Regions from separate parts of the Micromonospora schwarzwaldensis genome, predicted to be linked through region 1. Evidence: predicted binding sites of a transcription regulator. Region 1 holds the regulator's gene; each other region holds the start of a gene.
The links. Region 1 encodes HrcA, which represses chaperone genes, less so after heat shock. Its sites were predicted from a motif close to GGTTNGCACNCTCNNNNNGAGNGTGCNAACC; they were not measured.
Positions count from the first base shown of each region.

Region 1 (9,846 bases):
CGACGCTGCCCTCGTCCATCGGGAACGCGAGCACGTCGGTCGGGCCGTCACCACCCATCCAGCGGTGGTTCAGCTCCGACATGTATTCGATGTCGACCAGCAGCACGGACAGCTCGGCGAGCGGGTTGACCCCCATCTCGTCGAGGGCGTGCCGGGCGACGGCGAGCACGGCGTCGGTGTCGACGTCGACACCGGACTCGTTGGCGATCTCGATGGACAACTGTCTTCCTCTGGTGGTTAGCGGCGCCGGCCGGCCCGGCCGCCCTGGGCGGTCCGCCCCGGCACGGCGTGCACGCTCTGCGCCTGCTGGTTCTCCCGCTCGGCGTCCCAGCGGGCGTACGCGTCGACGATCTCACCGACCAGCTTGTGGCGGACCACGTCGGAGCTGGAGAGCTGGGCGAAGTGCACGTCCTCGACGTTGTTCAGGATCTCCCGGACCACCCGCAGGCCGCTGCTCGTCCCGCCGGGAAGGTCCACCTGGGTGATGTCGCCGGTGACCACGATCTTGGAGTTGAAGCCGAGTCGGGTGAGGAACATCTTCATCTGCTCGGGCGTGGTGTTCTGCGCCTCGTCGAGAATGATGAACGCGTCATTAAGGGTCCGTCCGCGCATGTATGCCAGCGGCGCGACCTCGATCGTGCCGGCCGCCATCAGCTTCGGGATGGACTCCGGGTCGAGCATGTCGTGCAGCGCGTCGTAGAGCGGGCGCAGGTAGGGGTCGATCTTCTCGTTGAGCGTGCCGGGCAGGAAGCCCAGCCGCTCGCCCGCCTCGACCGCCGGCCGGGTCAGGATGATCCGGTTGACCGCCTTGGCCTGGAGCGCCTGGACCGCCTTCGCCATGGCCAGGTAGGTCTTGCCGGTGCCGGCCGGGCCGATGCCGAAGACGATGGTGTGCGCGTCGATCGCGTCGACGTAGCGCTTCTGCCCGAGCGTCTTGGGACGGATGGTGCGACCGCGCCGGGAGAGGATGTTGAGCGTCAGGACCTCGGCGGGCCGCTCGGCGCCGCCCTGCTCGAGCATGCCGACGGTACGCCGGACGGCGTCAGTGGTCAGGGTCTCGCCTTTCTCGATCAGTTCGAGGAGCTCACTGAAGAGACGCTCGGCGAGGGCGTTGTCGGCGGGCGCACCGGTGATGGTGATCTCGTTGCCACGCACGTGGACGTCGCTGCTGACCGAGCGTTCGACGAGACGCAGGATCTCGTCGCCCGCGCCGAGCAGGTTCACCATGATCTTCTGGTCGGGGACCGTGATCCTGGTCTGCACCCGGGGCGGGCCGGGAGGTGGGGTGCCGGTCATAGGTCGGGCCGTCGGGCCCTGCGCCACCTGCTCTCCGATCTCGGCGCCGGGCCCTGCCGGCGCGGCGTACGTTGCTCCCATCGTATCGGGTCGGCACCGTGCCCACCGCGCCCATTTCCGGTGCCCGGCCGGTCAGCCGCCGGTCCGGAAGTCGTACCCGTCGAACGCCTCCTGCCGCCGGGTGAAGCGGTAGGTCGCCCAGTGCATCCGGACCACCACGCCCCGCTCGTCCCGGGTGAGCCGGAGCAACTCGCCCGCCTCCCGACCGGAGACCGTGCGGAACACGTCCGGCCGGTCCGGCAGCGGCGCGAACACCGACGGCGGTCGGCCGGCCGGGTCGTCCGCGCCCCGGGCCCGCAGCGCCCCGTCGTGCCAGGAGAAGACGGACTCGAACCCCTCGCCCCACCAGCGGCCCAGCATGCCGCGCAGGTGCTCCGGCGCGGGCGGGCCGGGACGCCACGGCTCGATCTCCGCCGGGTCGTGCTCGGCCGCGGCGTCGAGCAACTCGTGCGCCAGGCCGAGCACCTCGACGCCGGTGCCGGACGAGCCGAGCACCGCGCATCCCATCGCGCCGGCGGTGCCCTCCCCGCCACGGCGGCCGTAGACGGCGGCCAGGAAGCCGGGCATCGCGCCGTCGTGCCCGACGTGCGTCACCCGAGCCGGTCGGGGCACCAGGATCAGCCCGAGGCCGAAGCCGGCCGCCCAGAGCGACTCGTCGGTGGTGGTCAGCGGCCAGCGCATCTCCTCGACGGTGGCCGGGGTGAGCACCACGCCGGCCGGGTCGAGCGCGGCCGGGTCGGCCAGGAAGGCCGCCCAGCGGGCCATGTCCGGCGCGGTGCTCCAGAGCTGGGCGGCCGGCGCCACCGCGCCGAAGTCGGCGGGCGGCTCCGGGTGCGCCTCGTCGGAGTACGCGTCCACCAGGAAACCGGTGACGGCCCGCTCCCCCGGCGTGACGCCGGTGGCGGTCAGCCCCAGCGGGGCGAGCACCCGCTCGGCGAGCACCTCGGCCCAGGTGCCGCCGCGCCGCCGGGCGACCAGCTCGCCGAGCAGCGCCGGGCCGAGGTTGGAGTAGTGGAAGCGCCGGCCGGTGGGCAGCACCCGCTCCACCCGGGCCAGGTCGGCGAGCAACTCGTCGACGGCCGGGGCGCGCAGCGTGTCCCACACGTCGCCGTACGGCTCGCGTTGCAGGCCGGCGGTGTGCGACAGCAGCCGGCGGACGGTCAGCTCGCCGTGCGCGGGCAGGTCGAGGTGCCGTCCGACCGGATCGTCCAGGTCCAGCAGGCCGTCGTCCCGACACTGCATGACCAGCACCGCGGTGAACGTCTTGGTGACCGAGCCGATCCGGAAGACGCTCTCCGGACCGAGCGGGGTGTCGTTGCCGGTACCGCCCACCGCGCAGGCCCAGAGCGGCCGGTCGGCGCGGTGCAGCGCCGCCGACAGCGCCGGGACCCGCCCCTTCGCCTGGGCCTGCCGGGCCATCCGGTCGAGCCGGTCGGAGATCGAGGTCACCGGTCAGCGGCAGAGCATGGGGCCCAGCGGCGCGCCGCCGAGCAGATGGGCGTGCACGTGGAAGACCTCCTGGCCGCCGTACGGGCCGGTGTTGAACATGAGACGGAACCCGTCCACGGTCAGGCCCTCCTCCTCGGCCACCAGCGCGGCGGTGTGCAGCACCTCGCCGGCCAGCGTCGGGTCACCCTGGGCCAGGGTGGCCACGTCCGCGTAGTGCTCCTTCGGGATCACCAGCACGTGGGTGGGGGCCTTCGGGTCGATGTCCCGGAAGGCGAGGGTGGTGGCGGTCTCGCGGACGATGGTGGCCGGGATCTCCCCGGCGACGATCCGGCAGAACAGGCAGTCCATCGCAGCAGTGTAGGGAACGTACGGCAGGATGGCCGACATGGCGGGACGGGCGGTGCTGGTGACGGGGGCCTCGCGGGGCATCGGACGCGCGGTGGCGCGCGCGTTCGCCGCCGACGGCGACCGGGTGGCGGTCCACCACCGGGACTCGGCCGGGCTGGCCGAGGCGTTGCGCGCCGAGCTGCCCGGTGCCGGACACGTGGTGGTCCGCGCCGACCTGGCGGACCCGGACGCGGTACGGACCATGGTGGACTCCGCGGCCCGGCTGCTCGGCGGCCTCGACGTGCTGGTCAACAACGCCGGCGTGTTCGGGCCGGCCGATCCGCCGCACCCGGTCTTCGGCAGCAGCTACGAGCAGTGGCGGGCGCGTTGGCGCGAGGTGCTGGACACCAACCTGGTCGGCGCCGCCAACGCCGCCTGGTGCGCCGCCCAGCACATGCGGGAGCGGGGCGGCCGGATCGTGAACGTCTCCTCCCGGGGCGCGTTTCGGGGCGAGCCGGCCAATCCGGCGTACGGGGCCAGCAAGGCGGGGATGAACGCGATGGCGCAGTCGCTCGCGGTGGCGCTGGCGCCGTACGGCATCGGGGTGGCCTGCGTGGCGCCCGGCTTCGTCGAGACCGACATGACGAACGAGCACCTCAAGAGCGAGCGCGGCGAGGCGGTGCGGGCGCAGTCGCCGTTCCACCGGGTGGCCCGCCCCGAGGAGATCGCCGCCGCCGTCCACTGGCTGGCCAGCCCGGAGGCGGAATGGGCCGCCGGCACCATCGTCGACCTGAACGGCGCCTCCTACCTCCGCACCTGACCCACCCCTCACCCTCCCCCTACCGCGCGCTGATTCACGGAAAGAGTGCCTGTCCGGCCGCGAATAGCCACTCTTTCCGTGAAACTGCGCGGCCAGGGTGGGTGGGGTGGGGGTGAGAGGACGCGTGGGGTTACCAGCGGGGGAGGCGGGTGAAGAGGACGCTGAGGGCGGCCACGCCGGCGGTGGAGGTGCGCAGGACCGAGGGGCCCAGGCGGACCGGGCGGGCGCCGGCCTCGCGGAAACTGGCCAGCTCGGCGTCGGCGATGCCGCCCTCGGGACCCACCACCAGGACGATCTCGCCGGTCGACGGCAGCTCGACGGTGGTCAGCCGCTCCTCGGCCTCCTCGTGCAGCACGAACGCGGCACCGGCGCCGGCGATCCGGCGGGCCACCCTGGCGGTGGACTCGTCCGGGGCGCCGGCCACCACCGGCAGCCACGGGCGACGGGCCTGCTTGGCGGCCTCCCGGGCGGTGGCCACCCACTTCTCCCGGGCCCGTACGCCCCGGTCGCCGCGCCACTGGGCGACCGAGCGGGACGCCGCCCAGGGCACGATCTCGTCCACCCCGACCTCGGTCATCGCCTGCACGGCCAGCTCACCCCGCTCGCCCTTGGCGATCCCCTGCACCACCACCAGCCGCGGGACGCACGCGTCGGCGTACCCCCGGGCGGTGACGCGCGCGTCGAGCGTGCCCCGGCCGACGGCGGTGACCACCGCGGCGGCGGTGCCGCCCCGGCCGTCGGCGAGCAGCAGTTCCTCGCCGACGCGCAGCCGCTGCACGGTGGCCGCGTGGTGGCCCTCCGGGCCGTCCAGCGTCACCGTGTCGCCGGTGGGCAGCGCCTCGACCAGGAACAGCGGCGCCGACACCTCAGGCGTGCCCGTTGAAGGCGTCGCGCATCCGGGAGAAGAAGCCACCCTGCTTGGTCAGCTCGGCGACCTCCTCGCCACGGGTCTTGGCGAAGTCGCGCAGCATCCGCTCCTGGTCGGCGTCGAGCTTGGTCGGGGTGCGCACGTCCAGGTGGACGTAGAGATCACCCCGGCCGGTGCCCCGCAGGTGCGGCACGCCGCGGGCGCGCAGCCGCAGCGTGCTGCCCGGCTGGGTGCCGGCCTTGACGTCGACGATCTCCTCGCTGTCCAGCGTCTTGATGGTCAGCCGGGTGCCGAGCGCGGCGGCGGTCATCGGCACGGTCACCCGGCAGTGCAGGTCGTCGCCCTTGCGGGAGTAGACGTCGTGGGTCCGCTCGTGGATCTCGACGTAGAGGTCGCCGGCGGTGCCGCCGCCCGGGCCGACCTCACCCTGCTGGGCCAGCCGGATCCGCATGCCGTCCTCGACGCCGGCCGGGATCTTGACGGTCAGTGAGCGGCGGGTCCGCACCCGCCCGTCACCGGCGCAGGTCGGGCAGGGGTGCGGGATCGTGGTGCCGTAGCCCTGGCAGACGGTGCACGGCCGGGCGGAGACCACCTGGCCGAGGAACGTCCGCTGCACCGACTGCACCTCGCCGCGACCGCCGCACGCCTCGCAGGTGGCCAGGTGGGTGCCGGCGGCGGTGCCGGCGCCGGAGCAGGTGGTGCAGAGCACCGCGGTGTCGACCGTGATCGGCGCCTCGACGCCGAACGCGGTCTCGTTGAGGTCCAGTTCCAGCCGCAGGATCGCGTCGGCGCCCGGCCGGGTACGCGGCCGGGGACCCCGGCTGCCGCCCGCCGCGCCGCCGAAGAACGCGTCCATGATGTCCTGGAAGCCGACGAACGGGCCGGCGCCGCCGGGGCCACCCGCGCCCGCGCCGCCGCCACCCGGGGCGAGCGGGTCGCCGCCCAGGTCGACGATCTGCCGTTTCCGGTCGTCCGAGAGGACCTCGTACGCGGCGTTGATGTCCTTGAACTTCTCCTGTGCCTCCGGGTCCGGATTGACGTCCGGGTGGTACTGCCGCGCCAACTTCCGGTAGGCACGCTTGATGTCGTCGTCGGAGGCGTCCCGGCTCACGCCGAGAATGCCGTAGTAGTCCCTGGCCACTGCGTTCGGTGTCCTCATGTTCGTCTCGCGTCGCCGGTCGCCGGCCGTTCCCGGCCGTCGGCCCTGACTGGTCAGTTCTGGGCCAGCAGTTCGCCCACGTAGCGTGCCACGGCCCTCACCATGGCGATATTGCCGGGGTAGTCCATCCGGGTCGGCCCGAGCACGCCGAGCCCACCGACGATCGTGGCACCCGGGCCGTAACCGGTGCTGACCACCGAGGCGGCCCGCAGATTGTCGATCTCGTTCTCGTCGCCGATGAGCACCCGGGTGGTGTTGCTCGGCTCGGTCTCGCCGATCAGCTTGAGCAGCACGACCTCCTCTTCGAGCGCCTCCAGGATGGGGCGCAGCGAGCCCTGGAAGTCGAGCAGGCCACCCCGGGTCAGGTTGGCGGTGCCGGCCAACGCGATCCGCTCCTCGTGCCGCTCGACGAGCGTCTCCAGCAGCACGGTGGAGAGCGTGGTCATGGCCGGGCGCAGGTGCGGCGCGGACTCCTCGACCAGCGCCTGCACCAGCGGGGGCGTCTCGGCGAGCTGACTGCCGACCAGCTTCTCGTTGACCAGCCGGCGCAGGTCGGTCACGTGCTCGGCGGGGACCGGGGCGGGCAGCTCGACCAGCCGCTGCTCGACCCGCCCGGTGTCGGCGATCATGACGACCATCAGCCGGGTGGTGGAGATCGGCACCAGTTCCAGGTGGCGCACCTTGGACCGGGCCAGGCTCGGGTACTGCACCACGGCCACCTGCCGGGTGAGCTGGGCCAGCAGCCGGACCGTGCGGTGCACCACGTCGTCGAGGTCGACGGCGCCGACCAGGAAGCGCTCGATCGCCCGGCGCTCGGCCGGGCTGAGCGGCTTGACCCGGGAGAGCCGGTCGACGAAGAGGCGGTAGCCACGGTCGGTGGGCACCCGGCCGGCGCTGGTGTGCGGCTGCCGGATGTAGCCCTCCTCCTCCAGCACCGCCATGTCGTTGCGCACGGTCGCCGGTGAGACGCCGAGCTGGTGCCGCTCGACCAGGGCCTTGCTGCCCACCGGCTCCTGCGTGGCGACGTAGTCCTCCACGATGGCGCGCAGCACGGCGAGCTTGCGGTCGTCGAGACCCATCTCCCCACCTCCTGACGCACCTCGGCCGGGCGACGCGCGGCATCCGCCGGGCGACTGGCACTCGACTGTAGCGAGTGCCAGTCTACGTCGGCACCCCCACCGGCGCGATGATCAGCGACGGACCCCGGGTGCGGCCGTCGCGTTCCGGCGGCGCGTCGGGACCGAACAGCCCTGGTGCCGCTTGCCCCCGGGACCTACCGTGACGTCCATGACTGAACCTCCTCGCCCTCCCGGAGCGGGGGACCCCGGCCCCCAGCCCGACCCGTTCCCGCCGTCGGCGCCGTACGGCTCCTCGCCGGCCGACGAGCCCCCCACCGCACCACTGTCCGGGGCTCCGGGCGGGGGCGGCTATCCCCCGCCCGGCGGTTATCCGCCCCCGGGCGGCCAGCCTCCGGCGGGTGGCTACCCCCCGCCGGGTGGTTATCCCCCGCCCGGTGGTGGCGCCCCGGGCTACGGCGCGCCCGGCGGCGGCTACCCCGGTGGCGGCTCCTACGGCCCGCCGGCCGGTTACGCCAACAACGACGACAAGACGTGGGCCCTGGTCGCGCACTTCGGCGGCGCGGCCGGGATGCTGATCGGCGGCGGCGTGCTGGGCTGGATCGCGCCGCTGGTGGCGCTGCTGGCCCGGGGCAACCAGTCCCCGACCGTGCGGGCGCACGCGGTCGCCGCGCTGAACTTCCAGCTCATCTGGTCGGTCATCGCGCTGGTCGGCTGGATCCTCACCTGCATCCTGATCGGCCTGGTGGTCGGCTTCGGCGCCATGATCGTCGGGATCATCTTCGGCATCCTGGCCGGGGTGAAGGCCAACGAGGGGCAGCTCTACCGCTACCCGATGTCGGCCAGCCTGATCAAGTGACCCCGCACCGGCCGGTCCCGCGCGGCGGGGCCGGCCGGACCGGTCAGGGCAGCAGGTCGCGGACCACGCCGTCGGCCAGCAGCCGGCCGCGCAGCGTGAGCACGGCACGACCGTCCGCGTACGCGGCGTCGTCGAGCAGACCACCGGCACGGGCCCGCTCGGCGCCCGCCCGCCCGGCGGTGTCCAACACGTCCAGCGGCAGCCCGGAGTCGAGTCGCAGCCGCAGCATCACGTCCTCCATGTGCTGTTCGTCACCGGTGAGCCGTTCCCGGGCCAGCGCCGGCGAGGCGCCGTCGGCCAGCCGCTGCGCGTACGCGGCCGGGTGCTTGACGTTCCACCAGCGCACGCCGCCGACGTGGCTGTGCGCCCCCGGGCCCAGGCCCCACCAGTCCGCGCCGGTCCAGTAGAGCAGGTTGTGCCGGCACCGGGCCGCCTCGGAGCGGGCCCAGTTGGACACCTCGTACCAGGAGAAACCGGCCGCGTGCAGCGCCGCCTCCGCGGCGAGGTAGCGGTCCGCCGCCACGTCGTCGGAGGGGTACGGCAGCTCGCCCCGGCGCATCCGCGCGGCCAGCCGGGTGCCGTCCTCCACGATCAGGGCGTACGCGCTGACGTGGTCCACGCCCGCGTCGACCACCTGGGCCAGCGAGGCGGCGAAGTCGTCGGCCGTCTCCCCCGGCGTGCCGTAGATCAGGTCCAGGTTGACGTGGTCGAACCCGGCGTCGCGCGCCTCGGCGGCGGCGGCGGTGGCCCGGCCCGCGCTGTGCCGCCGGTCGAGCACGGCGAGCACGCCCGGCGCGGCGGACTGCATGCCCAGCGAGATCCGGGTGTAACCGGCGGCCCGCAGCGTCCTGAGCGACTCCGGGGTGACCGACTCGGGGTTGGCCTCGGTGGTCACCTCGGCGTCGGCGGCCAGGCCCCAGGTGCGGTCGATGCCGTCGAGGATCCGGGCCAGGTCGTCGGCGGGCAGCAGGGTGGGTGTGCCGCCGCCGACGAAGACGGTGTCCACCCGGGGCGGCGGGGAGTCGCCGAGCACGCGGCCGGCGAGCGCCAGCTCGGCCAGCACGCTGTCGGCGTACGTCTCCCGGCTCGCCCCGCCACCCAGCTCCGAGGCGGTGTACGTGTTGAAGTCGCAGTAACCGCACCGGCTGGCGCAGAACGGGACGTGCACGTACACGCCGAAGCCGCGGGCGCCGACGGCGCGGCGGGCGGTGGCGGGCAGCGACCCGTCGCGCGGGACGGGTTCGCCTTCTGGAAGGACGCCGGGCATGGCCACTAGTGTGCCCGGCATGACCTCTCCGGACGCTCTCGTGCGGGTCGCCACGGCCCGTGGGGTGACCACCCTCACCCTGGACAGCCCGCACAACCGCAACGCGCTCTCCACGCCGCTGATGACCGAGCTGCTCGCCGGGCTGGCCGCGGCGGTCGCCGACGACGCGGTCCGGGCGATCGTGCTGGACCACACCGGCCCGGTCTTCTGCTCCGGCGCCGACCTGAAGGAGACCGCCGCCGCGTACGCCAGCGGGACCGTGCCGGCCGGCATGCTCGGCGACGTGCTGGTCGCCGTCCGGGAGTGCCCGAAGCCGGTGCTGGCGAAGGTGGCCGGGCCGGCCCGGGCCGGCGGGCTGGGCCTGATCGCCGCCGCCGACCTGGCGGTCTGTGCCGAGGAGGCGACGTTCGCGTTCACCGAGGTGCGGATCGGCGTGATCCCGGCGGTGATCTCGGCGACCGTGCTGCCCCGGCTGAGCCCGCGGGCCGCCGCCGAGCTGTACCTGACCGGGGAGACGTTCGACGGCCGGCGGGCCGCCGAGGTCGGCCTGGTCACCGCCGCGGTGCCGGCGGACGGGCTGGACGCCGCCGTCGAGCGCTACCGCGCCGCGCTGGTCAAGGGCGCGCCGGCGGCGCTGGCCGGGGCGAAGGAGCTGCTGCGCCGGC
Region 1 covers NZ_CP154796.1:970,126-979,971, reverse strand. The annotation lists gene ybeY (rRNA maturation RNase YbeY) at 1-220, opposite strand, end outside; gene VKK44_RS04745 (PhoH family protein) at 238-1,296, opposite strand; gene VKK44_RS04740 (serine hydrolase domain-containing protein) at 1,429-2,805, opposite strand; gene VKK44_RS04735 (histidine triad nucleotide-binding protein) at 2,809-3,153, opposite strand; gene VKK44_RS04730 (SDR family NAD(P)-dependent oxidoreductase) at 3,191-3,952, shown strand; gene VKK44_RS04725 (16S rRNA (uracil(1498)-N(3))-methyltransferase) at 4,083-4,817, opposite strand; gene dnaJ (molecular chaperone DnaJ) at 4,819-5,961, opposite strand; gene hrcA (heat-inducible transcriptional repressor HrcA) at 6,033-7,058, opposite strand; gene VKK44_RS04710 (DUF4870 domain-containing protein) at 7,267-7,914, shown strand; gene hemW (radical SAM family heme chaperone HemW) at 7,958-9,181, opposite strand; gene VKK44_RS04700 (enoyl-CoA hydratase-related protein) at 9,201-9,846, shown strand, end outside.

Region 2 (9,846 bases), 910 kb from region 1:
GCGGCGGCCAACTCGGCGCTGACCGACGGCGCGTACGTGGCGAACCGGTTCCGGGTGGTGCAGAGCCGCCGGCACGCGTGAGGTGGAAAGCGGGGCCCCCGCCGGTGCGGGGCCCCCGCCGGTGCGGGGCCCCCGCCGGTGCGGGGGCCCCGCTCACCAGCCGGGCGTCAGGCCGGGCGGCGCATCTGGAGTTCGCGCAGGACCGGGAGCCGGGGGTGCGGGACGCGTACCCCGGTGTCGGTGAAGCCCAGCTTCCGGTAGGCCCGGCAGGCGCGGTCGTTGCCGACCACCACCTCCATCATCAGTTCGGGCCGCCCGCAGGCCCGGGACCAGGCCGCCACCGCGTCCACCAGCGCGGCCAGCAGCCCGGTGCCCCGTCGAGCCGGGGTCACGTAGACCGCGTAGACGAGCGTCAGGCCCGGCTCGTCCGGTGCGGCGATGCCACCGGCGTGGCCGACCAGGCGGGCGTCCGCCTCGGCGACGAACTGGCCGATCTGGTCGCCCCGCGAGACGGTCGCCACCCGGGCTGCGAAGTCCGCGTGCGGGCGCGCGGCGGCCTCGGCCACCGTCTCCAGGAAGGCCAGTGGGCTGTCGGCCAACATCTCCAGCCGGAGCGCCCGCATCCGGGCGGCGTCCTCCGGGCGGATCCGCCGGACCGTGGGTGGGACGGGCACGCTGGTCATGCCGCATACATACCGGACCGGGCCGGAGCGGGCGCGTCCGGGTGCCGTACCAGCTCCGGAATATGCCCGATTTGTGGTCGTGCGCGGTCGTCACTCCTCGTGTAGCGTGCGATTTCGGTCACCGATTCAGCGGCCGTCGCCGATCGCCGAAACCGGTGTGCCGCCGGTGCCGGTCCGCCGGTTTCCGGGTGTTGGACGCCGCGCAGAGTGAGGAAGTGCACCGTGGCACAGGGCACCGTGAAGTGGTTCAACTCCGAAAAGGGCTACGGCTTCATCGCCGTCGACGGCGGTCAGGACGTCTTCGTCCACTTCTCCGCGATCGAGATGGACGGCTACAAGGCTCTGGACGACGGCCAGCGGGTCGAGTTCGAGATCGCTCAGGGCCAGAAGGGCCCGCAGGCCGAGCGCGTCCGCGTCATCGCCTGATCGCTGCCGGCCGTCGCCCGCGGCCGAACCACCCCGACCGGGGCTGCGTTGCCGCCCCGCACCGTGGAAGATCATGAGCCGTTCCAGCCGTCGCCGCTGAGGAGGGCCCATGTCCGACCTGCCCCCGTCGGGTTCCACCGAGCCGGTGCACCCGGCCGATCCGGCCCGGCCCGCGCCGCCGCCCGCCGGGCCGGTGCCGGAGCAGTCGGGGCCGCCCGGGACGCCGCCCACCGCCGGCCAACCGGCCGTCGACCCGTGGGCCGACCGGACCGCCGCCGACCGGCCGGACTCCGACCCGGACGCGCCGAACCCGGACGGGTACGGCCCGCCGCCTGCCCACCCGCACCCGTCCGGCTCGGCCACCCCACCGCCCGGCTGGCCCGCGCCACAGGGCATCCCGCCCGGCTGGCCCGCGCCACAGGGCAGCACCCCGTCCGGCTGGTCCGCGCCGCAAGGCAGCACCCCGTCCGGCTGGCCCGCGCCGGACGCTGCTCCGCCCGGCGGCTGGAGCTGGCCGGCCACCGGGCCCACCTACCCCGGTCATCCGATGCCGGGCGCGGCGTACCCCGGTCACCCGATGCCCGGTGCGGCGTACCCCGGTCACCCGGTGCCCGGTGGCTGGTACCCCGGTCCCGACCCGCAGGATCCGCTGGTCACCCCGCCGTACGCGGGCGTTGGGGGTTGGTTCGCGCGGTGCGCCGGCGCGGTCCGGCGCGGTTGGCGGCAACTCCTGCCGATCATGCTGCTCACCCAGGGCGTACCGGCGGCGGTGATCTCCGTCCTCTCGCTCTTCCTGGTCCCCACCGACGAGCTGGCGACCGGCCCGGACGGCGCGCCGGTGCTGCCGGACGGCTACCTGGGGCAGCTGTTCGCGTTCTACGGCGTGGTCCTGTTCGCCGCGTTGGTCTTCGGTCCGCTCCAGGCGGTCGGTTGGGGCGCGGGCACCTGGGTGGTCGCCCGGCAGGCGGCCGGGGAGCCGGCCGGCCTCGGCGGCGCGCTCCGGTACGGCGCGCGCCGCGCGCTCGGCCTCTGGGGCTGGACGATCGTCGTCTCGCTGCTGATCACGGTCGGCGCCTGTCTCTGCCTGCTGCCCGGCATCTACGTCGGGTTCGCGGTCGCGCTGTTCGGCCCGGTCTACCTGTTCGAGCGGCAGGACCCGATCGGGCGGTCCTGGCGGATGTTCCACACCCGCTTCGGCATGGTGCTGGGCCGGGTGGCGCTGGTGGCGTGCGCGTTGCTCGCGGCGAGCGTGCTGGACGTCGTGGTGGGCGCGGTGAGCGGCGCGGCGTTCGGCGCCGATCCGACGTCCGCGCCGGGCACCGCGGTCGGGGCGGTGACGCTGGCCGTGGTCGGCGCCGCGCTGGCCGCGCCGGCCTACCTCGCGCAGCTCGTCGGGCTGGTCGTCGCGTACGCCGAGCAGCGGGCCCACGAAGGCCCGGTGAACGCGGCCCGACTGGCTGCGGAACTCGGCTGAGCGGTGCGGTCGTGCTTGCACTCGGCTAGGGAGAGTGCTAAACAAGTCATTGGCACTCGCGTACGGTGAGTGCCAATGGTCGGGGCGGTAGGGCCACGGCCGCGCCGGTGCCTCCAGGGTGCCGGAGCGGAACGGGGCCGGTCGTCGCGGGCTGTCCGGCCCGACCGAGGAGGACGTCGTCGTCGCCAGGTGGCGACGTCCCCAAGGTGCGTACACCAGACGGCCCATCCGGGCATCCCGGGTGGCCCGTGAGTGTCCAGGAGGACAACGCCGTATGGCCAAGATGATCGCGTTCGACGAAGAGGCGCGCCGCGGCCTCGAGCGGGGCATGAACCAGCTCGCCGACGCCGTGAAGGTGACGCTCGGCCCCAAGGGCCGCAACGTCGTGCTCGAGAAGAAGTGGGGTGCCCCCACCATCACCAACGATGGTGTGAGCATCGCCAAGGAGATCGAGCTCGAGGACCCGTACGAGAAGATCGGCGCCGAGCTGGTCAAGGAGGTCGCGAAGAAGACCGACGACGTCGCCGGTGACGGCACGACGACGGCGACCGTCCTGGCCCAGGCCCTGGTTCGCGAGGGTCTGCGCAACGTGGCCGCCGGCGCCAACCCGATGGCCCTGAAGCGGGGCATCGAGACCGCCGTGGCCAGCGTCTCGGAGGAGCTGCTCAAGCTCGCCAAGGACGTGGAGACCAAGGAGCAGATCGCCTCCACCGCCTCCATCTCCGCCGGTGACAGCACCGTCGGTGAGATCATCGCCGAGGCGATGGACAAGGTGGGCAAGGAAGGCGTCATCACCGTCGAGGAGAGCAACACCTTCGGCCTCGAGCTCGAGCTCACCGAGGGCATGCGCTTCGACAAGGGCTACATCTCCGCCTACTTCATGACCGACCCGGAGCGTATGGAGGCCGTCTTCGACGACCCCTACATCCTGATCGTCAACAGCAAGATCTCGTCGGTGAAGGACCTGCTCCCGATCCTGGAGAAGGTCATGCAGTCGGGCAAGCCGCTGCTGATCATCGCCGAGGACCTGGAGGGCGAGGCCCTCGCCACGCTGGTCGTCAACAAGGTCCGGGGCACCTTCAAGTCGGCCGCCGTCAAGGCGCCGGGCTTCGGTGACCGCCGCAAGGCCATGCTCGGCGACATCGCCATCCTCACCGGTGGCCAGGTCATCAGCGAGGAGGTCGGCCTCAAGCTGGACGCCGTCACCCTCGACATGCTGGGCCGCGCCCGCAAGGTCGTGGTGACCAAGGACGAGACCACCGTGGTCGACGGCGCCGGTGACGCCGAGCAGATCCAGGGCCGGGTGAACCAGATCCGGGCCGAGATCGACAAGAGCGACTCCGACTACGACCGGGAGAAGCTGCAGGAGCGTCTGGCCAAGCTGGCCGGCGGTGTTGCGGTGATCAAGGTCGGCGCGGCCACCGAGGTCGAGCTGAAGGAGCGCAAGCACCGCATCGAGGACGCCGTCCGCAACGCGAAGGCCGCCGTCGAGGAGGGCATCGTCCCGGGTGGTGGCGTCGCGCTGGTCCAGGCCGGCAAGACCGCCTTCGACAAGCTGGACCTGGCCGGCGACGAGGCGACCGGCGCGCAGATCGTCAAGATCGCGCTGGACGCCCCGCTGCGGCAGATCGCCGTCAACGCCGGCCTCGAGGGTGGCGTCGTCGTCGAGCGGGTCCGCAACCTCGACCCGGGTCACGGCCTCAACGCCGCGACCGGCGAGTACGTCGACCTGCTGGCCGCCGGCATCATCGACCCGGCCAAGGTGACCCGTTCCGCGCTGCAGAACGCCGCCTCGATCGCCGCGCTGTTCCTCACCACCGAGGCCGTCGTGGCGGACAAGCCGGAGAAGACCCCGGCCGCCCCGGCTGGCCCGGGTGGCGGGGAGATGGACTTCTGAGTCCAGCTTCACCCAGTACGCCGGAAGGGGGCGGGCCGCGTCAGCGGTCCGCCCCCTTCCGCGTCCGCGTCAGGTGGGCAGCGGGCGTTGGTTGCGTCGCTTGTGTGCCCGGTCGTACGGCGGCAGCAGCCGTCTCGGCTCGTCCACCGGCTGCCGGGGCTCCTCCACGGCCGGCTGGTCCGCGGCGTCCTGCTCGGCGTCGCCCACGTCGAGCCGTTCGGTGGGCAGCTCGCCGGCCGGGCGCCGGCCCGTCGCCGGGCCGTCGGTCCGTTCGTCATCCGTGGTCATTGCGCGCCTCCTCTGCCCCTCGAACGGTAGGGGCCGGTCGATGGGCGTGGAGGGCGAACGGCGTTATGCCCGATTGATGGCTCTTCACGCCGATAGACCGGGTGTCCGGTGCCGGCGGGGCGTCGGCGATGCTGTGGGCATGGAGCACGTGTCCAGAGTGCCGCGACCGGGTGCTCCACGTGTGCTACCGGGTGCGCCCCTGAAGGGCCTTCCGGTAGAGGAAGAAGACGCGCTCGATCCGGGCCCCGGCCGCACCCGAGTAGAACGGCACCGGGCCGACCCAGCCGATCTGCGCCTCGGTGAACCCGGCCGCCGCCTGGTCGCGGAGGCAGCGGCGCAGCAGCACCCCACCGATCCCGGAACCCTCGGCCGCCGGGGCGGTGCCCATCGGCCCGAACCAGCTCGGCCGCGCCGACCCGTACGCGGCGAAGCCGAGGATCTCGCCGTCCCGCTCGGCCAGGTGCGCGCCCGCGTCCGGGCGGCCCACCGAACCGGCCAGCTCACCGTCCCAGGCGCCGCCGAACGTGGCCCGGGCGAACGCGGCCAGCGCCGGCAGGTCCGTGGACGTGGCCCGGCGTACCGTCACGCCCTGCCCGGCCAGCCGCCGCTCGCTGGCCTCGGTGGGACGCAGCGCCGCCGACCCCTCGGCCAGCGTGGCGGTCATGTTCCAGGCGGTCCGGTCCTGCCGGTAGCCGAGCCGCAGCGCGGCGCAGACCGCCGGCGTGTAGCGGACGTCGATGCCGGGCCAGGCGTAGTACGGCGGGTTGCCGGCGAGCAGCACCTCGGACGCGCCGAGCGCGGCCAGCCGGCCCTCCGCGTCGGCCAGCAGCGCCGCGCCGATCCCCCGGCGGCGCTCCGCCGGGGCCACCGCGACCAGGTCGACGTGACCGAGCCGCGGATCGGTCGCCGACCGGGACCCGACCAGGACCCCGAGCAACGTGCCGTCGCGGACCGCGCCGAGCCGCAGCACCGGCCGGTCGGCCGCCGCCCGCTCCGCCAGCGTGGCCACCACGGCCGGCGCCTCGGCCGCGTCCTCCGGCAGGTCCAGCGACCGCCGGCAGAGTGCGACGACCTCGGGCAGACGGTCCCGGCCCAGCTCGATGATCTCCACGTCCATGGTCGCCGACCCTAGGCCATTCCGGCAGGGTTGTTAACCGGCCCGCGCCGCCCGCACCGCCGCGTACGCGTCGACCAGGCCGGCGCCGACCAGGTCGTGGGTGCCGCCACAGGTCGTGCCGGCCGGAACGGTGACCGGGGTGGCGGTCCCGGTGAGGATCTCCCGGGTCCGCGCCAGGTCCCCGATCAGCGCCGGGTTCGCCGACCACATCAGCGCCACCACGCCGGCCACCTGCGGTGTCGCCATCGAGGTGCCGTCCAGGGTGGCGTACCCGCCGCCGGGGAACGCCGACGGCACCGCCGCGCCGGGCGCCACCAGGTCGGGTTTGGGAACCTCCCCGGTCGGGCCCCGGCTGGAGAACTCGGTGAGCCGGCGGGCCCGGTCGACCGCACCGACCGTGAGCACGTCCGGGTACGGCGCCGGCGGGTCGACGATCGACCCGCAGTACGGGCCGGTGTTGCCGGCGGCGGCCACCACCAGGATGCCGGCCGCGGCCAGCGCGGCGGTCGCCGGGCGCAACGCCCCCGGATCGCACCCCTCCAGCGGGGGGCAGCCCCACGAGTTGGTCAGCACGTCCGGCGCGCGCTGCGGCCGGCCGTCGGTCAGCGGGTTCCCGCCCGGCGGGAACGGCGCCAGCATGAACTGGAGGCAGTCGAGGTAGCGGGCCGGGCTGCCGAGGTTGCGGTCCAGGTTGACGCAGCCCACCCAGCTCGCCCCGGGCGCCACCCCGATCCCGTCGCGGCCCACCGCGCTGCCGAGCGTGTGGGTGCCGTGGCCGCCCCGGTCGGCCGGCGTGCGGCGGTGCTCCCACGGGTCGTACCAGGAGTCGTCGCCGCCCCGGAACCCGGGTGCCAGCGCCGGGTGCCGGCCGTCCACCCCGGAGTCGGAGCTGCCCACCACCACGCCGGCGCCGGTGACGCCCAGCTCCGACCAGACCCGGTCCGCGCCGATCAGCGACACGTTCCAGGTGGGGCCGGTCGGCGCCGGGGTGTCGCCCCGGGCCGGCGGCGCCGCCGCGGGCAGCGGACGCGGGCGCTGGTCGACCAGCACCCGGGCCACCTCGGGCCGGCCGGAGAGCCACGCCCGGATGCCCGGCCCGCCGTCCGTCTCGATGGCGTTGACCAGGTAGTACGGCGTCGGGTTCAGGCGCAGCCGGGTCAGCGTGCGGCGCAGGTCGCCCTGCGTGCGGTCGGCGGTCGCCACCAGCCGCCGGTAGACCTCGGCGGCCCGCGCGTCCCGCCCCGCCCGGCCCGGCGCGCCGGCCGGCAGGCCGCTCAGGTCCGCCTGCTCGCGCAGCACCACCAGCAGCCGCTCGCCGTACAGGCCCGGCTGGCCGGGGACCACGTACACCACCGCCACGGCGGCCAGCAGGGCCCCGGCGGCCAGCCCGGCCACGCCCCGGCGGGGCACGCCGGCGCGGCGGCGGGCGAGCAGCACGGCGTACCCGACGGCGAGCAGCACCGCGACGGCGAACGCCGCGCCGGTGCCCACCGCGACCCAGAACGGCACGTCGCGGCTGCTGGCCAGCAGCAGGGTGATCTCCTCCGGGTCGGTGAGGGCCAGCGGGCCGGCCAGCGCCAGGCCGACCAGCCAGCGCGCCGGTGTCGCCCCGGCGGGACGGCCGGCACGCCGGGCCGCGGCCTCCAGCGCGGCCAGCACGAAGCCGAGCGGCGGCAGCAGCACCAGGCCCGGCAGTTGCGCGCCGGACTGCCCGGCGCCGGCGGCCAGCATCGTCAGCGTGACGCCCGCGACCAGACCACCGACCAGCACCAGCCGGACCGGCCGGGGCGTCGGCCCGGCGGCGAACGCGGCCCAGAACCCGGGGCCGAGCAGCACGCCGGCCAACACGCCGAACGCGGCGGCGGCCAGGCCGGCGAGCAGCGTCTCCAGCGCGCCGCCCAGCGCGCCCACCCACACCCAGGGCAACAGGACCGCCAGCCCGGCGGCCACCGCCAGCAGCGGCACCGCGTCGGGCCGCGCACCCCCGCGACCGGCCGGCCCGGTTCCGCCGTCCGCCGCCCTCGGGCCGGTCCGTCCGGCCGTCGTCGCCGGGCCGTCCGCCGGGATGGGGCCGGGGGGCCCGGCGGTGGCCGCCGGAATGGGCGGGCGGTGGCGGGTGAGCCGGGCGGCGGCGAACGCCAGCAGCGCGGCGGTCGCCGCCAGCGCCGCCAGGTACGCCTCGTGGTGCACCGGCGGGAGCGCCCGGAGCAGTGTCGCCGCGCCCAGCGTCGCCGCGCCGCCGGCCCACGCCCGCCCGGCCGCGCGCAGCGCCGGGGAGCGGGGCAGCAGCGCCAGCGCCAGCACCGGCGCGCCGACCAGCAGCACGGTGCCCGCCGCGACCACCGGCCAGACCGCCACCGCCCGGTCCAGCCCGGTGACCAGCACCACCTGGTCGACCAGCCAGCCGGTGACCTGGCCGGGCACGGTCACCAGCACCGCCCAGACGCCGGCCGCGACCGCCGCGACGACCGGCCACGGCCCGGTCTCGCGCGGCGACGGCGGGGGTACGGGCGCAGCGGGCGGGCCGGTCAGCATGGTCATCACGGTACGGCCGGGACGTGTCGCCGTGGCGTGCGGACGGCTACCGTGGACGGGTGCGCGACCCCAACGTGTCCCGATCCGTGGCCGGCCAGCTCTCCGCCGAGCGCCGCGCCGACGACCTGCGCCGGCTCCGCGCCGAGCGGTTCGACGTGCTGATCATCGGTGGTGGGGTGACCGGGGCGGGCGCCGCGCTGGACGCCGCCTCCCGGGGGCTGAAGGTCGCCCTGGTCGAGGCGCGCGACTACGCCGCCGGCACGTCCAGCAGGTCCAGCAAGCTGATCCACGGTGGCCTGCGCTACCTGGAACAGTTGGAGTTCCACCTGGTCCACGAGGCGCTCACCGAGCGCGGGCTGCTCGCCACCCGGCTCGCCCCGCACCTGGTCCGCCCGGTGCCGATCCTGGTGCCGCTGCCGGCCGAGGGCGGCGTACGCGACCTGCCCCGACGGGTCCTCCGCCGCTCCTACTACGGGCTCGGCGTGGCCGCGTACGACGTGTTCGCCGGGGTGTTCGGCGGTGGGCGCGGCATGCCGCTGCACCGGCACCTCACCCGCGAGGGCGCCCGCCGGATCTTCCCCAGCCTGCGGCCCGACACGCTGGCCGGCGCGATCCGCTACTACGACGGCCAGGTCGACGACGCCCGCCTGGTGGTCACGCTGGCCCGCACCGCGGCCAGTCTCGGCGCGACGGTCGTCACCAGCGCCCGGGCGGTCGGCCTGATCCGCCAGGCCCGCGAGGTGACCGGCGTCCGGGTGCGGGACCTGGAGGCGCCGGCCGGTTCGCCGGACGCCGAGTTCGAGGTCCGTGCCCGCACCGTGATCGCCGCGACCGGCGTGTGGAGCGACGACATGTCGCGGATGCTCAACGACGTCGGGCTGCGTCCCGGCCTGCGCGTCCGGGCGTCGAAGGGCGTGCACCTGGTGGTGCCGCGCTCGGCGATCGTCGGCGAGACCGGGCTGATCCTGCGCACCGCCACCAGCGTGCTCTTCGTCATCCCGTGGGGCGGCCACTGGATCATCGGCACCACCGACACCGACTGGCAGCTCGACCGGTCCCACCCGGCCGCCACCGCGCGTGACATCGACTACCTGCTGGAACAGGTCAACACCGTGCTGGACCGGCCGCTGACCACCGCCGACATCGAGGGCGTCTACGCCGGGCTGCGCCCGCTGCTCTCCGGCGAGGCGGATTCCACCTCCAAGCTGTCCCGGGAGCACGCCGTGGTCGAGCCGATGCTCGGCCTGCTGCTGGTGGCCGGCGGGAAGTACACGACGTACCGGGTGATGGCCTCCGACGTGGTCGACCACGCGGCACGCCGGCTCGGCCGGGCCCGTCCGTCGCGCACCGCCGACCTGCCGCTGCTCGGCGCCGACGGGTACGCCGCCATGTGGCGGGACCGGGCCGACCTGGCCCGCCGGCACCG
Region 2 covers NZ_CP154796.1:62,438-72,283, forward strand. The annotation lists gene paaN (phenylacetic acid degradation protein PaaN) at 1-81, shown strand, start outside; gene VKK44_RS00330 (GNAT family N-acetyltransferase) at 168-683, opposite strand; gene VKK44_RS00335 (cold-shock protein) at 906-1,109, shown strand; gene VKK44_RS00340 (hypothetical protein) at 1,219-2,583, shown strand; gene groL (chaperonin GroEL) at 2,858-4,480, shown strand; gene VKK44_RS00350 (hypothetical protein) at 4,550-4,768, opposite strand; gene VKK44_RS00355 (GNAT family N-acetyltransferase) at 4,953-5,885, opposite strand; gene VKK44_RS00360 (S8 family serine peptidase) at 5,919-8,426, opposite strand; gene VKK44_RS00365 (glycerol-3-phosphate dehydrogenase/oxidase) at 8,495-9,846, shown strand, end outside.
Region 2: a site for HrcA is predicted at 2,631-2,661, ahead of groL (chaperonin GroEL). Genes of this name have one in related genera too.

Region 3 (9,846 bases), 570 kb from region 1:
CCAGCGCAGCGGCTCGACCAGCGCCTTACGCACGATCGAGACGCCGACCTTCTCCTCGCCGGTGAAGCCCAGGTCGTCGTCGAGCACCGGCAGGATCTGGGCCAGCGCGGCGCCGCCGCCCGGGACCGTACCCTCCTCGACCGCGGCCTTGGTCGCGGCGATGGCGTCCTCGATGCGGTGCTTGCGCTCCTTCATCTCGACCTCGGTGGCCGCGCCGACCTTGATCACCGCGATGCCGCCGGAGAGCTTCGCCAGCCGCTCGGCCAGCTTCTCCCGGTCCCACTCGGAGTCCGAGGCCTCGATCTCCTTGCGGATCTGGGCGACCCGGTCGGCGACCTCGGCGGACTGGCCGCCGCCGTCGACGACAGTGGTGTTCTCCTTGTCGACCACGACGCGACGGGCGGTGCCGAGCACCTCCAGGCCGACCTGGTCGAGCTTGTAGCCCAGCTCCGGGGCGACCAGCTCGGCGCCGGTCAGGATCGCCATGTCCTGGAGCATCGCCTTGCGGCGGTCGCCGAAGCCGGGGGCCTTCACCGCGCAGACCTTGACGGTCTTGCGGATGGCGTTGACCACCAGCGTGGACAGGGCCTGGCCCTCGACGTCCTCGGCGATGATGAGCAGCGGCTTGTTGTTCTGGAGGACCTTCTCCAGCAGCGGCAGCAGCTCCTCGATCGCCGAGATCTTCTGCGTGGTGATCAGGATGTACGGGTCCTCCAGGACCGACTCCTGCCCCTCCACGTCGGTGACGAAGTTCGGCGAGATGAAGCCCTTGTCGAACTGGAGACCCTCGGTCACCTCCAGCTCGGTGGTGAGCGCGGAGCCCTCCTCGACGGTGATCACACCGTCGCGGCCGACCCGCTCCATCGCCTCGGCGATCAGCTCGCCGATCGTGGCGTCCTGCGCGGAGATGGTCGCGACGTGCGCGATCGACTCCTTGCTGGCGACCTCGACGGCCTTGCCGAGCAGCGCCTCGGAGACCTTGGCGGCTGCCGCGTCGATGCCCCGCTTCAGGCCGGTCGGGTTGGTGCCGGCGGCCACGTTGCGCAGGCCCTCACGGACCATGGCCTGCGCCAGCACGGTGGCGGTGGTGGTCCCGTCGCCGGCGACGTCGTTGGTCTTGGTCGCCACCTCCTTGACCAACTGCGCGCCGAGGTTCTCGTACGGGTTGGTGAGCTCGATCTCCTTGGCGATGGTCACGCCGTCGTTGGTGATCGTGGGCACACCGAACTTCTTGTCCAGGACGACGTTGCGCCCGCGGGGGCCGAGCGTGACCTTGACCGTGTCCGCGAGGGCGTTGACACCGTGCTCGAGCAGGTGCCGGGCGTCATCCGAGAAGCTCAGGATCTTTGCCATCGGTATCCCTTCGAAGCGACGTTGCCCCGGCCCGGCGAGCCGGACCGGGGCAACGACACTGATCGGTTGCTTACTTCTCGATGACCGCGAGGACGTCGCGGGCGGAGAGCACCAGGTACTCCTCGCCGGCGTACTTGACCTCGGTGCCGCCGTACTTCGAGTAGAGGACGGTGTCGCCGACCTTCACGTCGACCGGCACGCGGTTGCCCTTGTCGTCGATCCGGCCCGGGCCGACAGCGAGGACGGTGCCCTCCTGCGGCTTCTCCTTGGCGGTGTCGGGGATCACGATGCCCGAGGCGGTGGTGGTCTCGGCCTCGTTCGCCTGCACCACGATGCGGTCCTCGAGCGGCTTGATCGCAACCTTGGTCGCGGTAGTCACGGGCATACCCTCCTGGGGTACTTGGTGTCGTTGCCGGTCGGCACGCCGACCAGCGTCAATCTGCCACATGCCACCGGGCGGGGCCGTCGTCGCGGGTGCCGGTCCGCCTGGCGTTCAACGCTCGGGCACGGGGCCCGGGCGTTGGCACCCTCAGGGTGAGAGTGCTAATCGCAGGTTATTCCTCGGCTAGCACTCCGTCAAGGAGAGTGCCAGCGCGTCGCCCGTCGTGTCGCCCCCGGGAGCCGGCCGGGAGAATGGGCGGGTGGATCTCGACCAGCTCACCGCGCTGCGTACCCCCGAGGGGTCGACCGCGCTCGCCTCGGCGGAGCGGGTGGCCGGCGGCGACCCGCTGGCGGCAGCCGCCGCGCTGCGCTCGGCCGGAATCCCGGGCGGGCTCGCGGCGGCGGCGCTGACCCAGGCGGAGCTGCGTCGCCGGGCGGTCGGCAAGTTCGGCGCGGCGGCGGCCCGGATGTTCCTCACCCGACCCGGGCTGGAGCAGGCCACCCGCCGGGTGGTCGCCGACCGGCGGGCCGCGCGGCTGCGCGCGGCGGGCGTGACCACCCTGGCCGACCTCGGGTGCGGGCTGGGCGCCGACGCGCTCGCCGCGGCCCGCGCCGGCATCCGGGTGTACGCGGTGGAGGCCGACCCGCTGACCGCGGCGATGGCCACCGCGAACGCCGAGGCCGCCGGGCTGGCCGAGCTGGTCACTGTCGAGTGCGGCGACGCCACCGCGTTCGACGTGTCCCGGGTCGACGGGGCGTTCTGCGACCCGGCCCGGCGGCGGGCCGGCACCGGGCGGCGCATCTTCGACCCGAACGCCTACTCGCCGCCGTGGGACTTCGTTACCGCGCTCGCCGAGCGGGTGCCGCGCACCGTGGTCAAGGTGGCGCCCGGCCTGGACCACGCGCTGATCCCGGCCGGCGCCGAGGCGGAGTGGGTGAGCGTCGACGGCGACCTGGTGGAGGCCGCCCTCTGGTGCGGCCCGCTGGCCGGCGTCCCCCGCCGCGCCACCCTCCTGCGGAGCAAGGAAGGGCCCCCGGTTGACGCCTCCGGTAGAGACGGGTCCCCTTCTCACCACCTCACCGGCAGCGGCGCGGACGAGGCGCAGGTGGGCCCGCTCCGGCGGTTCCTGTACGACCCGGACCCGGCGGTGGTGCGCGCGCACCTGGTCGCCGAGCTGGCCGCCGACCTCGACGCGACGCTCGCCGACCCGTCGATCGCCTACCTGTACGCGGACGCGGCGCGGCCCACGCCGTTCGCCCGCTGCCTGGAGATCACCGACGTGCTGCCGTTCTCGCTGAAGCGGCTGCGCGCGCTGCTGCGGGAGCGCCGGGTCGGCCGGGTGGAGATCCTCAAGCGGGGTTCGGCGCTGGAGCCGGAGAAGCTGCGCCGCGACCTGCGCCTGTCCGGCGACACGGCGGCCAGCCTGGTGCTGACCCGGGTGGCCGGCGCGCCCACGGTGCTGATCTGCCGTCCGGTTCCGGCCACCGGCTGATCGGACTCCGCCGGCTCGGGTCGCCGGGCGGCGGCGGCCGGGTTAGCTTGACCGTCATGGCGGGACAGGGCACTCCGGCGACCGCGCTGCTGACCAGGCGGAAGATCGCGTACCGCACCCACCGGTACGACGTCCCGCCGGACGCGCCGAACTACGGCGCGCTGGTCGCCGACGCGCTCGGGGTGCCACCGGCGCAGGTGTTCAAGTCGCTCGTCACCGACGTCGACGGCGTGCTGACCGTGGCGGTGGTGCCGGTGACCGGGGAGCTGGACCTGAAGGCGCTGGCCGGGGCGGTCGGCGGCAAGCGGGCCGCGCTGGCCGACCGGGCGGTGGCCGAGCGGGCGACCGGATACGTGCGGGGCGGGATCAGCCCGCTGGGGCAGCGCCGGGCGCTGCCGACAGTGGTCGACGTGTCCGCGCTGGCGCACCCGACGGTGTACGTCTCGGCCGGCCGTCGCGGCCTCCAGGTGCAGCTCGCGCCGGCCGATCTGGTGGCGCTGACCGGGGCCGTGACCGCCCCGATCGCCGCCCGCTGATCCGGACGTCTGGGAGCGTTTCCGCAGCCGGTGTCGCTCAGGTGACAACCGCGTTGCTGAATTGTTACCGCCGCCAACAAACTTCTGACCTCGGCACTCTTGCGGAGCGCGGGAAGCGGGGAATACGTTGCCGGACACAACAAAACATCGAACGCAACTCCCCCCACCCCCCGAAAGGACCCGTGCACATGCGCAAGGGCTTCCTCACCTTCGCGGCCGTCGGTCTCCTCGCGACCGGCAGCATGGCTGCCTGTGGTGACAACGGCAATTCTTCCGACCAGGCCGGCGGTTCGAACGACAAGAAGCCGAAGATCGGCGTGATCCTGCCGGACAGCAAGTCCTCCGCCCGCTGGGAGGGCGCGGACCGCAAGTTCCTCAAGGCGGCGTTCGACGCGGCCGGCGTCGAGTCCGACATCCAGAACGCGCAGAACGACAAGACCGCGTTCCAGACCATCGCCGACCAGATGATCACCAACGGCGTCAACGTGCTGATGATCGTCAACCTGGACTCCGGCACCGGCAAGGCCGTGCTCGACAAGGCCAAGTCGCAGGGCGTCGCCACCATCGACTACGACCGGCTGACCCTGGGCGGCTCCGCCCAGTACTACGTCAGCTTCGACAACGAGGCCGTCGGCAAGCTCCAGGGCGAGGGCCTGAGCAAGTGCCTGACCGACAAGGGCGCCAAGAACCCGTCGATCGCGTACCTCAACGGCTCGCCGACCGACAACAACGCCACCCTGTTCAAGAACGGGTACGACTCGGTGCTCAAGCCGAAGTTCGACTCGAAGGAATACACCAAGGTCGCCGACGACCCGGTGCCGGCGTGGGACAACGCGCAGGCCGCGACCATCTTCGAGCAGCAGCTGACCAAGGCCGGCGGCAAGATCGACGGCGTGCTCGCCGCCAACGACGGCCTCGGCAACGCGGCCATCTCGGTGCTGAAGAAGAACAAGCTCAACGGCAAGGTCCCGGTGACCGGTCAGGACGCCACCAAGGAGGGCCTGCAGAACATCCTCGCCGGTGACCAGTGCATGACCGTCTACAAGGCGGTCAAGAAGGAGGCGGACGCCGCCTCCGAGCTGGCCATCGCGCTCGCCAAGGGCGAGAAGAAGGACACCGGCCAGACCGTCAAGGACCCGGAGGGCAACCGGGACGTGCCGGCCGTGCTGCTGGAGCCGAAGGCCATCTACAAGGACAACGTCAAGGACGTCGTCGCCGACGGCTACGTCACCAAGGAAGAGCTCTGCACCGGTGCGTTCGCCAAGCTCTGCACCGACGCCGGCGTGAGCTGACCCCACCCGCCTCAGGCGGCGCCGCCCGGCACGGGACCACCCCGTGCCGGGCGGCGCCCACGCCGGACGGGATCCGAGACCTCCCTCCGCCCAAAGGAGACCCCCGTGTCCGCAACCCCCCTGCTGGAGCTACGCGGGATCGACAAGAGCTTCGGTCCCGTCCAGGTGCTCCGTGACGTCGCCTTCGCCGCGCACCCCGGCGAGGTGACCGCGCTGGTCGGCGACAACGGCGCCGGCAAGTCGACCCTGGTCAAGTGCATCAGCGGCATCTACCCCACCGAGGCCGGCGAGTTCCTCTACGACGGCAAGCCGGTGAGCATCAACAGCCCCCGGGACGCCGCCGCGCTCGGGATCGAGGTCGTCTACCAGGACCTGGCGCTCTGCGACAACCTCGACATCGTGCAGAACATGTTCCTCGGCCGGGAGAAGCGCAGCGGCATCGTGCTCGACGAGCCGACCATGGAGCAGATGGCCGCCGAGACGCTGGCCGGCCTCAGCGTGCGCACCGTCAAGTCGCTGCGCCAGCACGTCTCCAGCCTCTCCGGCGGCCAGCGGCAGACCGTGGCCATCGCCAAGGCGGTGCTCTGGAACAGCCGGCTGGTCATCCTGGACGAGCCCACCGCCGCGCTCGGCGTCGCGCAGACCGCTCAGGTGCTGGAGCTGGTCCGCCGGCTGGCCGACAAGGGCCTGGCCGTGGTGCTCATCTCGCACAACATGAACGACGTCTTCGCCGTCTCCGACCGGATCGCCGCGCTCTACCTCGGTCAGATGGTCGCCCAGGTGAAGACCACCGACATCACCCACTCGCAGGTGGTCGAGCTGATCACCGCCGGTCGCTCCGGCGACCTCGGCCTCGCCGGCGAGCCGGGCAGCCACGGTACCGGCGCCGCGCCCGCCGACATCACCCCAGGAGCCGTCCGATGACCGCCACCGCCGTGAAGAAGGAAGGCCCGGCCAGCGTCATCCCGACGCCGACCATGGGCAGCCACGTGAACAACTACTGGCGCCGGGTACGCGGCGGCGACATCGGCGCGCTGCCCGCCGTGATCATGTTGCTCGTACTGGCCGTGGGCTTCTCGATCGCCCGCCCCTCGTTCTTCACCGCCGGTAACCTGGCGAACCTGTTCACCCAGGGCGCGGCGGTCACGCTGATCGCGATGGGCCTGGTCTTCGTCCTGCTGCTCGGCGAGATCGACCTCTCCGCCGGTTTCGCCAGCGGCGTCTGCGCCGCGATCCTGGCCAACACCGCCACCGTGGTCGGCTACCCCTGGTACGTCGCGGTGCTCGCCGCCGTCGTCACCGGCGTGGTCATCGGCATCGTGCTCGGCCTGCTGGTCGCGAAGGTCGGCATCCCGTCCTTCGTGGTGACGCTCGCCGGCTTCCTGGCCTTCCAGGGCGTCGTGCTGACGCTGATGGACGAGGGCGCGAACATCGCGGTCCGCGACGACGTGCTGGTCGCGATCGCGAACCGCAACCTCTCCCCCGCGCTGGGCTGGGCGCTTGCCGCGGCGGCCGTCGCCGGGTACGCGGCCGTGCAGTTGCTGCGGCACCGCAACCGGTCCGCCCGCGGCCTGCTCACCGACCCGATCGCGGTGGTGGCCGCGCGGATCGGCGGCCTCGCCGTGATCCTCGGCGTCGCGGTCTACGTGCTGAACCTGGAGCGCAGCCGCAACGTGCTGGTCAGCTCGCTCAAGGGCGTGCCGATCGTGGTGCCGATCATCGCGCTGCTGCTGATCGTCTGGACGTTCGTGCTCCAGCGCACCAGCTACGGCCGGCACATCTACGCGGTCGGCGGCAACGCCGAGGCCGCCCGCCGGGCCGGCATCAACGTGGACAGGATCCGCGTCTCGGTCTTCGTCATCTGCTCCGGGATGGCCGCGATCGGCGGCATCGTGGCCGCCAGCCGGGCCAACTCGGTCGACCCCAACACCGGTGGCAGTAACGTGCTGCTCTACGCCGTCGGCGCGGCGGTGATCGGCGGCACCAGCCTCTTCGGCGGCAAGGGCCGCGTCCTCGACGCCGTGCTCGGTGGCGCGGTGATCGCGGTGATCGACAACGGCATGGGACTGATGGGATACAGCTCCGGCGTCAAGTACGTGGTCACCGGCGTGGTGCTGCTCGCCGCCGCGACCATCGACGCGCTGTCCAGGCGGCGGGCCGCCGCCACCGGCACGCGCTGACCCCGGGGGGTACGGACACACCATGGCAGTGGCAATGCGCGCGGGTCCCAGCCAGGACGAGATCCGACGGCAGAACCTGGGCGCATTGCTCCGCTACGTGCACGTGCACGGCGCCACCACCCGCGCGGAGCTGACCACCGCGCTCGGGCTCAACCGCAGCACCATCGGCGCGCTGACCGCCGACCTGGCCGGCGCCGGTCTGGTCAGCGAGGGGACGCCGAAGGAGACCGGCCGGGCCGGACGACCGTCACTCGTCGTCCGGCCCGAGTCGGGACGGGTCTACGCGTACGCGTACAGCGTCGAGGTGGACCGGCTGCGGGCCGCGCGGGTCGGGCTCGGCGGTGAGGTGCTCGACCGCCGGGAACTGGACCGGCCGCGCAACCTCGTCGCCGGCGAGGCCGCCCCGCTGCTGGCCGGCGCCGTCAAGGAGATGCACCAGGCGGTACCGGCCGGCTCGTTCTGCGTCGGCGCCGGAGTGGCGGTCTGCGGCATGGTGCGCCGCGACGACGGGCTGGTGCGGCTCAGCCCCACCACCGGCTGGGTCGACGAGCCGATCGGCGCGGCGCTCGCCGCCGAGCTGGGCATCGACGTCCCCATCACGGTGGGCAACGTGGCCGACGTGGCCGCGTTCGCCGAACACGCCCGCGGCGCGGCCACCGGCTGCGACAACGTCATCTACCTGTACGGCGACGTCGGCGTGGGCGCCGGCATCATCGCCGGCGGCCGGCGGCTGACCGGACACGGCGGCTACGGCGGCGAGGTCGGCCACATGGTGGTGGTCCGCGACGGGGCGCGCTGCGACTGCGGCCGGCACGGCTGCTGGGAGACCGAGATCGGCGAGCACGGGCTGCTGCGGGCCGCCGGCCGGGCCGAGGCGCGCGGCCGGGACGCGCTGCTGAGCGTCTTCGACGCGGCCGACCGCGGGGACGCCCGCGCGCAGAGCGCGGTACGGCAGGCCGGCGACTGGCTCGGCTTCGGCGTGGCCAACCTGGTCAACATCTTCAACCCGGAGATGGTCATCTTCGGGGGCACCATGCGTGACCTCTACCTGGCCGCCGCCGCCCAGGTGCGCAGCCGGCTCAACCGCAACGGGCTGCCCGCCTGCCTGGAGCACGTGCGGCTGCGGACCCCGGAACTCGGCGGCGACGCGGCGCTGATCGGCGCCGCCGAGCTGGCCTTCGAACGCCTCCTGGCCGACCCGCTGAACTGATCGGCCCGGTGATCCGTACCAACGTGCGGGCGGGTGGCCGGTGGGCGCGCGGCCGTCCCGCGACCCCGCGTACCGGTCCGGACCGAGGAGGCACCGCAACCATGGCATCGCTGGAATCCGCACGTCGCCGACTGGCGCACCGGGTGACCCTGCTGCTCGTCGCGATCGGCGCGGGGATCGGCGTTCTTCCCGGCGCGGCGCAGGCCGCACCCAATCCCGGGGTGCAGATGAACGCCGCGGACATGACGCTGCTCAACGGCGTACGACTGGCCGGGCTGTGGGAGATGCCGGCCGGCACGATGGCCGCCGAGAAGGGCCAGTCCCCCCGGGTACGGGAGGTCGGCGCGGAGATCGCCCGCCAGCACGGTGTCCTGGACCAACTGGTGGTCGAGGCGGCGAACAAGCTGGGGGCGGTGCTGCCGACGGACCCGACGACCCAGCAGAAGGGCTGGCTGACCGAGATGCAGAACGCCAGCGGCGCGCAGTTCGACCAGATCTTCGTCACCCGGCTCCGGGTCGCCCACGGCAACATCTTCCCGGTGATCGGGGCGGTGCGGGCGAGCACCAAGGACCCGGTCGTGCGCAAGCTCGCCGAGGACGCCAACAAGTTCGTCAACGACCACATGACCATGTTGGAGAGCACCGGACTGGTCCGCTGGCAGCAGTTGCCGCCGCCCGCGCTGCCGGCCGCGCAGAGCGACTCGCTGGTCGCCGCCGCCCAGGCCAACGCGTCCAGCGGCGGCGGGCTCCAGGTGGGCACCGGGATCGTGTGGGCGGTCTTCCTGCTCGCGCTGGGCACCGGCGGGTACACCACCTGGCGGCTGATGCGCCGCGCCTGACGGGCGTCAAGCGGGCCCCTTCCTATACGCCAGGCGTTAGGAAGGGGCCCGTCCTTTCACCTCAGCCGTGCCAGGAGCGCCAGAGCGCGGCGTACGAGCCGCCGGCGGCGACCAGCTCGTCGTGCGACCCCAGCTCGGTGATCCGACCGTCGGACACCACCGCCACCCGGTCCGCGTCGTGCGCGGAGAACAGCCGGTGCGCGATGGCGATCACGGTCCGCCCGTGCAGCACCGCGGCCAGCGACCGCTCCAGCGCCCGGGCGGCCCGGGGGTCGATCAGCGAGGTGGCCTCGTCCAGCACCAGCGTGTGCGGGTCGGCGAGCACCAGCCGGGCCAGCGCGAGCTGCTGCGACTGCGCCGGGGTGAGCGGATGCCCGCCGGCCCCGACGGTCGTCTCCAGGCCCTCCGGCAGCGCCTCCGCCCAGTCCAGCGCGTCGACCGCGGCCAGCGCGGCGCGCACCGCCGCCCGGTCGGCGGCCGGCCGGACCATCGCCACGTTGTCGGCGAGCGTGCCGATGAACACGTGGTGCTCCTGGCTGACCAGCGCGACGTGGGTACGCAG
Region 3 covers NZ_CP154796.1:398,268-408,113, reverse strand. The annotation lists gene groL (chaperonin GroEL) at 1-1,353, opposite strand, end outside; gene groES (co-chaperone GroES) at 1,424-1,738, opposite strand; gene VKK44_RS02055 (THUMP-like domain-containing protein) at 1,995-3,227, shown strand; gene ybaK (Cys-tRNA(Pro) deacylase) at 3,284-3,763, shown strand; gene VKK44_RS02045 (sugar ABC transporter substrate-binding protein) at 3,952-5,055, shown strand; gene VKK44_RS02040 (ATP-binding cassette domain-containing protein) at 5,161-5,979, shown strand; gene VKK44_RS02035 (sugar ABC transporter permease) at 5,976-7,235, shown strand; gene VKK44_RS02030 (ROK family protein) at 7,270-8,445, shown strand; gene VKK44_RS02025 (DUF4142 domain-containing protein) at 8,547-9,284, shown strand; gene VKK44_RS02020 (ABC transporter ATP-binding protein) at 9,346-9,846, opposite strand, start outside.
Region 3: a site for HrcA is predicted at 1,872-1,902, ahead of groES (co-chaperone GroES). Genes of this name have one in related genera too.